Regions from separate parts of the Chryseobacterium sp. G0162 genome, predicted to be linked through region 1. Evidence: riboswitches for the same ligand, from Rfam matches in the RefSeq annotation. Region 1 holds a riboswitch; each other region holds the start of a gene.
The links. Region 1 has a riboswitch for cobalamin ahead of metE (5-methyltetrahydropteroyltriglutamate--homocysteine S-methyltransferase). Riboswitches for the same ligand answer to the same signal wherever they lie in the genome.
Positions count from the first base shown of each region.

Region 2: another riboswitch for cobalamin. It lies ahead of EG344_RS04360 (T9SS type A sorting domain-containing protein); the one in region 1 lies ahead of metE (5-methyltetrahydropteroyltriglutamate--homocysteine S-methyltransferase).
Region 3: another riboswitch for cobalamin. It lies ahead of EG344_RS18950 (hypothetical protein); the one in region 1 lies ahead of metE (5-methyltetrahydropteroyltriglutamate--homocysteine S-methyltransferase).
Region 4: another riboswitch for cobalamin. It lies ahead of EG344_RS16955 (TonB-dependent receptor plug domain-containing protein); the one in region 1 lies ahead of metE (5-methyltetrahydropteroyltriglutamate--homocysteine S-methyltransferase).

Region 1 is NZ_CP033922.1:4,865,779-4,867,982, reverse strand. It holds gene EG344_RS21815 (TonB-dependent receptor) at 1-198, shown strand, start outside; gene EG344_RS21810 (Lrp/AsnC family transcriptional regulator) at 315-776, opposite strand; cobalamin riboswitch at 966-1,152, shown strand; gene metE (5-methyltetrahydropteroyltriglutamate--homocysteine S-methyltransferase) at 1,327-2,204, shown strand, end outside.
Region 2 is NZ_CP033922.1:948,112-950,315, reverse strand. It holds gene EG344_RS04360 (T9SS type A sorting domain-containing protein) at 36-1,151, opposite strand; cobalamin riboswitch at 1,217-1,410, opposite strand; gene EG344_RS04355 (esterase-like activity of phytase family protein) at 1,668-2,204, shown strand, end outside.
Region 3 is NZ_CP033922.1:4,231,763-4,233,966, reverse strand. It holds gene EG344_RS18955 (helix-turn-helix transcriptional regulator) at 1-423, shown strand, start outside; cobalamin riboswitch at 777-971, shown strand; gene EG344_RS18950 (hypothetical protein) at 1,206-1,412, shown strand; gene prpB (methylisocitrate lyase) at 1,413-2,204, shown strand, end outside.
Region 4 is NZ_CP033922.1:3,742,152-3,744,355, reverse strand. It holds gene EG344_RS16955 (TonB-dependent receptor plug domain-containing protein) at 1-1,353, opposite strand, end outside; cobalamin riboswitch at 1,386-1,564, opposite strand; gene pafA (alkaline phosphatase PafA) at 1,722-2,204, opposite strand, start outside.

The DNA of each region.
Region 1 (2,204 bases):
CTTCCAATGCCTGCATTTTCATTGCTTAATGTCCGCGTTTCCTATAAAGACGATAGCTTAGGAATAGGAAATTTGGAATATTATATCGTAGGAAACAATCTGTTGAATTCTGAAGCAAGGCTTCAAAACTCACAACTAAAGTTCCTAAGTCCGCTACCAGGCATTAATATCTCAGCCGGAATAAAAATAACAATATAATCTATATTTTGGGGCAGAACATTTGTAAAACATAACTATTATTTACTGTGTATGCCCCAATTTTAATTCTTGCAACAGTGTGAAATTCAATGTCTAAATTTTTAACGGATACCTTTTTATAAAGTTATCCCTTGATTATTCTTTACTTCAGCCATTACAAATGTGCTATGGGTACTCCCTATAGAATCTACAGAGCCTAGCTTATTGAATACAAAATCCTGATAATGTTTCATATCCCGAACCTGAACCTTTAATAAGAAATCAAAATCTCCGGAAATATTGTAACATTCTGCCACTTCCTGAATTTCCAGAATTTCTTTTACAAAATCATAACCTACGGACCGATCATGAATTTTTAATTTGATCTGGCAAAACACCGTAAATCCACGATTAAGCTTTTCCGCATCCAGAACCGCCACATATCTTTTCACGAAACCTTCCTGCTCAAGCCTTCTTACCCGCTCAAAAACAGGAGATGGAGATAGATTAACTTCCTTTGCCAGCTCTTTAACTGTCAGTTTTGCGTTGTTCTGAAGCAGTTTCAAGAGTTTTAAATCCTTATCATCGAGTTGTTCCACAGAATATTATTCTTTTAGAGTTTAAAATCATCCAAATTTACAGAATTATATTCTATATAATATAATTTAAAAAGTTTAATTAACCGAATAAATTACTTTTAATTGCTATTATATTCTGTTTTAATAATTTTACACAAAATTAAAATCTTTTATCAGGCTTGATATTGATAAAAGATCAGTTCTTTACAATCTTCATCAAACAGGAAAGGTTTTACTTAAGGTAAATTAATAGGGAATCGTGTGAAAATCACGAACTGTCGCGCAACTGTAAGTAACACACCAAAGGTTTCTGTCCTTGGATATCCACTGCCAAAAGCGGGAAGGATGACAGAAACCGTTACAAGTCAGGAGACCTGCCTTTACTGAATTGACAATGCTTTCGCGATCTGAAGCTTTTGAGTCATACAGATGATATATTGCAGTACATTTTATCTCCGGATGAAGTAGTACCATGCATTTGTATCATTGATTTTCAAATTTTTCTATCCTAGCAAGCATTCCGAAGCATGAAAAGAGCATTTAAAATAAGTTTAATTTAAAATTTGTAAAAATGCAAACTCACATTCTGGGCTACCCGCGTATTGGTAGCAAAAGAGAACTTAAAAAAGCCTGCGAACAATATTGGTCAGGTAAAATTGTTTTGGAAGAACTTCTTACCGTAGGAAGAAACATCTGCAGTCAAAACTGGAACCTTCAGAAAGAAGCCGGAATTGATCTTATTCCATGTAATGATTTTTCTTATTACGATCAGGTTCTGGATATGAGTCTGGTAGTAGGCGCTATTCCAACGCGCTATCATGAAGTAGCCCTGAAAAAAAACAATTCTGAATTGGATCTTTATTTTGCCATGGCAAGAGGATACCAGAAAGATGAATTAGATATCACAGCCATGGAAATGACCAAATGGTTTGATACCAATTATCACTACATCGTTCCTGAATTTTATAAAAACCAGCAATTCAAACTTACTTCAGATAAGATTTTCAATGAATTTGCAGGCGCCAAACAGGCGGGGATCAATGCAAAACCTGTGATTATCGGTCTCGTTTCTTATCTGCTTTTAGGAAAAGAGAAAGAAGAAGGATTTGATAAACTGGATCTTGCCCACAATCTTCTTCCGGTCTATGTTGAGATTATCTCAAAACTACAAAGCCAGGGCGCTCAGTGGATTCAGTTTGATGAACCCTTTTTAGCATTAGATATCAATGAAAAAGCAAAAGAAGTCTATACTTTTGTGTATGCTGAACTTAGAAGACAGTTTCCGAAGCTTACATTCATTGTAACCACTTATTTTGAAGGATTAAAGAATAATTTAGCTCTTGCCACATCACTTCCTGTAAATGTTCTGCATATTGATCTGGTAAGAAATCCTGAACAACTCGAAGATGTTCTTCATTCTATTCCTGAACACCTGAGTCTGTCTCTTGG
Region 2 (2,204 bases), 1.4 Mb from region 1:
AATTTTTGACGGGGTGGTCCAAACCATAGCCCTTTCTACTTCTTCACAATTTTATGCACCGTAGAGCCACTTTTCGTCTTAACCTCAACCCAATAGATTCCGGTATTTAAGGCTTTAAGATTAATCTTTGTTGCCTGTGAAGTCATTACTTTCTGCCCTAAAGAAGAATAAATATTTACTTCTTTCACCTTTTCAGAACTTTCAATCTGAATAAAATCACTCGTTGGATTAGGATAAATATTGAATAAGGCCTTTTTATTTACAGAAGAGACGGATAGTGTAGCGTTACTTGCCTCAGTAGGAGTGAAAGGTCTTCTTTCTCCGAAGCTTAATCCCAACCAGCTATTGTTACTCAATTGTATCTGGCTAAGATCATTCTTTTTCTGCCAGCTGGAAAGATCTTTTCCTGTATATAATTTCCAGTTTTCTGCTCCAGAGTTGTTTCCCGTGAAGGCATTTAATGACAGACTGGAAATTTGATTATTGCCAGAAGTGAAATGGAAATATGAAGCTTGGGATTGAATTAGCTGTAAAGCCTGTGCTGCTGTTATACTGCCATTATATTGAATTCCAAAAACGAAGGAGTTGGCTTCACCATGAGAGTTATTGGTTCCAAAATCTACAACAACAAGACTTTTATTAGTTCCTGTACCAATCCAATTGGTAATTTGAGATGAGGTATACCATTGGGAGCTGTAAGCCGGTACAGGAGCTGATGGTGGAGTGTCGATTTCATCAATACCATAGGTAATACCAAACCACAATCCATCTGTTAAAGCAGTATAACCTACACCATTATTTTGATTGGACATATTCCCGGCATTGGGACCAGACCAGGTAATCCAGTAATCATCTGTACTTGGAGTATGGTTATTGTATGCGAAACTGTATAAAAACCCTGAAGGAATATCAGCCTCTATTGCAGGTTCTGCCGCCGCAATCGCATTAATCATGTCTTCCGCCATTAAATTATTACCATCAAAACGATAGCCCCACGCATAGGAGGCAGGTGTATTAGTGTCATTGAAATCGGCAATGAAGTAAGCCTTTTTGGAGCCGGTTCCTACCCAAAACTTAATGTCGTTTTCAGTGAATTGAGCAAAGAAAAACTGCATACAAAGCAGTAAGAAAAAAAGAGAGATTTTTCTCATAATATAATTAAATTAAAGTTTTATTCCCGAAACTTATTTATTGACAGGATGATTTTTCATCCTGAAATTAAATGGGTATTTAAGGCAGGTCTCCTGGCTCGCATCCTATAGCCAACCTTCCCGGATGTTGATCCAGTGGTATAATTAATAGCTATAGGTAAAAACAGCTTACAGTTGCGGGTACAGCTCAAGATTTGAATAATATTCTCACTTGATTCCCTATTGTGAACAGTGTTCAACCTTAAAAACGGTGCAAATATATCATATAAATTTTTGATGTCTGTTTTGTGAATTACATAGCAATGTTCAGTTTTTTCTGATGTTGAATTGTATTTTTAATAATGGGTTTTATTGATTGATAATGAATTGGGTTTTAATTTTGGGTTTTCGAAGTTAAATTTCAATTTTTATTGTTTATATTGAATTCATCTCAAGGTTATATTGTTAAAATACAATTAGCATTACATTTAAGATCAGTTTATAATCAAGTTATACTTTCGCGCCATAAAAGTTAATATGAAAAAACTACTATTATCTGCTTTGATGATGGCTTCATTATGGTCATGCAGTAAAGATGATGACAACAATGTAAATAACCAGGATATTAATTATTCTAAGCTTCCTCAGGAGTTTCCGTTTTCAAAAATGGCAACAATAAACGGAGTGGATGTTATTAATGGCGGATTTGGATCCGGCGCAGCCGCCCATCCTACAAGAAAAGGAGAATTTTATGTCATTACAGACCGTGGCCCGAACACAGATTACCTAAGTGGGAAAAAGTTTTTAACCCCCAATTTTACACCAACGATAATGCATTTTAAAATTAATGCAGAAGGGAATGTGGAAGTCATTAAATATATTAAACTTAAAAACCCATCCGGTCAGCCTATTACAGGACTTCCAAATCCTGTAGGAATGGGAAGCACGGGAGAAGTGGCTTATGATGCGGCTGGAAATATTCTGGGTACGGATAAATATGGTTTAGACAGTGAAAGTATTGTGGCAGCACCCGACGGGACATTCTGGGTTTCTGATGAATACGGACCACACATC
Region 3 (2,204 bases), 630 kb from region 1:
AGAATTTATCTTGAAGCAAAAGTGGCAGAACTTCTCCTTTTACAACTGGAACAGCTTTTTAAAAGTGAGTCCTCCTCCTCTCTTCTCAAAAAAGATGAAGAGAAAATATATGCAGTGAGAGATTTTATCATTAATAATCTTGACCAAAACTGTTCATTAGTAGATCTCGCTCATCAAGTAGGGACCAATGAATTTACATTAAAAAAAGGTTTTAAGGAACTGTTTGGAACTACCGTTTTCAATTTCTGGAATGATACAAAGATGGAACAGGCAAAAAAAATGCTTCTTGAAGGAGACTTAAACATCAATGAAATCTCTGATATTATCGGATATAAGAACCCAAGACATTTTTCAGCAGCATTTAAAAGAAAGTATAATTTAATTCCTAGTAAACTTAGGAATACCAATGGTATAACTCACTAAATTATTAAATGATTTCAACCGATATTTACCAATGATGACTTTCTCAAAATCTGTAGTTATTTTCTAATTTTCACCCTAGATTATTAGGCTTAATCGGTCTATTTTCAAATATAAAAATTACCCATAAAAACACATTCTTTATTTTATTTCATTTAACATTCAGGTGTATTTGTTAATGATTTGGTAATAAAAAAACACTACAAAAAGACTGATTTTTATCATACCACCAAAAAACAAAGATCCACAAAACAAACATTATCAATTCATTACCCAAAATTAATTATTGTTTACATAAAATATTTTGTCGTTCTTATAAAATGGCTATATTTACCACCAAGGAGTTCTTAACACCTTCTTTATCAACCGAAATTGGTTACACTTAGCTGTGTATTAAAAGGGAATCGTGTGCAAATCACGAACTGTCGCGCAACTGTAAGTAACAACTAAAGGTTTTTATCAAATCAATATCCACTGTATACTCCGGTCTATGGGAAGGATGATAAAAACTGTTACAAGTCAGGAGACCTGCCTATTTCGTAGTGACGATGCTTTCGCGATCTGAAGCTTATAGTCAGGTATGATACGGTATGGATAATTGTGTGATAAAATTGTTTATCAAGTTGTTTCATTTTTTGAGATAGATACTGGCAGAACAGCATGTGCTTATTTTGTGGGTCTGTACCTCATCCGTGTCCCCTTTCCATAATTTTTCTTTCTCACAAAACATCGTGAAGTTTATCTAGAACTTTTTATTGGGTTTAATCTATGTAAAAAGTTAAAAAATGTACCAAGCCAATCACGATTATGCATCTATGAATAACAGATCTATGACAGAGATCTTGTTCTATGGAGTTTCGAAAAAAATGCAGTCTCCATACCCATTAATAGCTCATCTGATTTCTTCAGATCATTTTCTTTTTACCGCACAACAGCAGCATAGCAACTCTTCTTTCTTATCGCACAAATTTCAACTAAACTATAAATATTAAATGACTAAAAATGAAAACTGGAAGTCGCCCGGTGCTCAGTTCCGGGAGGCCATGCACAAAGAAAGTCCTCTTCAGATTGTAGGAGCCATCAATGCCAATCATGCATTACTGGCCAAACAAGCTGGCTTCAATGCCATTTATCTTTCAGGAGGCGGGGTTGCTGCCGGATCTTTAGGAATTCCGGATCTGGGAATCACCACGCTGGAAGATGTATTAGTAGACATTCAGCGTATTACCAATGTTTGTGATTTGCCTTTATTGGTAGATGTAGATACAGGTTTTGGCCCATCAGCGTTTAATGTCGCCAGAACGGTAAAGTCATTGATCAAAGCAGGAGCTGCTGCTCTGCATATTGAAGATCAGGTAGGAGCAAAACGTTGTGGTCATCGTCCAGGAAAAGAAATTGTAAGCAAAGAAGAAATGGTAGACCGATTGAAGGCTGCTGCTGACGCGCGTACCGACGAAAACTTCGTAATCGGAGCCAGAACAGATGCCTTTGCCAATGAAGGATTGGAAAAAACCTTAGAAAGAGCAGCGGCTTATAAAGAAGCTGGTGCTGATTTCATTTTCGCAGAAGCAGTCCCCGATTTAAGCTTCTATCAAAAATTTGTAGATGCTACAGGAATCCCTGTATTGGCCAATATCACCGAGTTTGGAATGATCAATCTATACACGGTTGATGAATTGAAAAATGCAGGAGTAGGATTGATCCTCTACCCTCTTTCAGCCTTCCGTGCTGCCAATAAAGCCGCATTGAATGTCTATGAACACATTCGTAAAGATGGTACTCAG
Region 4 (2,204 bases), 1.1 Mb from region 1:
ATCCATATAATAAGGAACCAGAGAGAGTTTAAAATCACCAGCTTTAAATTGGTTTCTCAATTCAAACTGATAAGAAGTTTCCGGTTTTAAATTTTCATTTCCACCCGGTCTCCAATACAAATCATTGAAAGAAGGAGCTCTGAAATTCCTTGAAACACTTAATCCCAGATTATACCAATCTAAAGCATTCCATTTTCCTGAAAAAGAAAATAAAAGAGGCGACTTAGTCACTCCAACAAAATCCTGTCTTATTCCTGCTTCAAAACGTAAATCAGTGGTAGGAAAATATCTTATCAATCCAGCAATGGACCCCATATTTCTACTGACATGGTCTATTCCTGAACCATAACCTTCACCTTTATTAAATTGGTATTCTCCAATAATATTGAAGTTCCACTTTGAGGTAAGAAAATAATTGAAATCATTCTTCAGAATATAATTCCTTCCAGTTCCACTACTGAATTTAGGTCTGTCTATATCATTAAAATACTGGAAATTTTCTTCCGTATAAGCTGCTTTAAAAGAGTTATTAAAACGGGTCTTATTCCAATCCCAGGAAATTAGGCTTCTTACATTTTGAGTCTGATATTTTGTTTCCGTTTCTCTGTCAAATAAGATTGGAAAATGCTGTTGACCATTAAACCATTCAGAAATCCATGAAATCTGATGATGTGGAGCGAATTTATAAGCAGCTGAAATATTAAAATTTGTATTGTAATATTCTCCGTTAAGATTTATATAATTCCGGGGTTCTTTATTCACCTCATAAGCATTCTCACTGATAGAATAATTTCCTGAAGCCTTAAAACTGAATTTATCATTGCTGTATGAGCCTTTAACAAAATTATTAAAAGTATTAAAAGATCCTGCTTCAGAAAATAGACTGCCGTGAAAACCTTGATTGAAATTAAGGCTGTTGTCCAGGTGAATACTTCCTCCAATAGCGCCGGAACCATAAGTCACACTTCCTCCCCCTGCTTTTATTCCGATCTGGTCATATCCGAATAGGGAAATATTGTTCACATCTCCTTGCCCTAGAAAATTGGAATTAACATTAATTCCATTCCAAACAAAAGAAGTCTGTTGAGCAGTAGTACCTCTAAATGATGGTGAGGCAGTTCCACCACGTCCGTTTTCTTTAATATAAATGGAAGACTGAAATCTTAATACTTCGGAAAGGTTACTGGAGTTTTTTTCAACATCTTCAGCATGAATTGTTTTCACAGGGTGAAATTGTTTCACCTTGTTCATCTGGCTGTCGAAAATATAAATAGTATCTACAGCTTTCTCCTGTCCGAAAAGAAAACAGCCATAAGATGACAAAAATAGTATTAGAGATCTTTTTATATCCATATCCTTCTACTTTTCCTCCGAAAGCAATATGTTTTTTTGATTAATTTTCTGGCAGGTCTCCTGACTTTCGCTTTCTGTGCCTTCCCGTTTTTATACAGTGGCTATTTACAGAAACTTTTATTGCGATTTACAGTTGCGGGGACAGTTTGGGAGTTTCACCCAATTCCCTTTTCATTCCAATATACTGGAAACCAAAATTTTTGCAAAGATAGCTTTTTAAATGTATTAGGCAAAAAGTGAATTTTATGAAAGAAATACGAAAGCAGAATCGATTGAATCCTGATCTAAAAAAGAATTAATAACCTTCCAGTGTATGTAAAATAAAAAAACATTCCGGAGCGGAATGTTTTTTTTATATGTTATTAAGATTATTGACCTATAACTTCTGTAATTGGATTTCCAACATTTCCACTTGGGAACTGAATTTTCAGTAATGAAGAAACTGTAGGGGCAATATCCGTCATGTGATAAGCCTTATTGCTTTCACCTTGTTTCACTCCCCAACCCATAAAGATTAACGGAATGTGTGAATCATAAGAGTTCCATACACTATGAGTAGTTCCTGTTTTAGAATATGGCGGAAGCATAGAGTCGTGAGAGATCAATTGAATATCCCCACTTCTTTGTCTGTTGATTCCATTGATAATTCTTTGCTTGATGGGCTCAGGAATGCTTGATTCAGACACTCTGTCTACAGAAACTGCATATAAAACAGTAGGATCTTTTTCCAGTTCTTTAATAGCGAAGTTTCTTACATCATCCAATTCAAGTTTGCTGTCTGCCAATACTTTTCTATCGAAATAAATCTGATAATTATCAATAGCGTTGATCAATTTATCAGCTCCGAATTT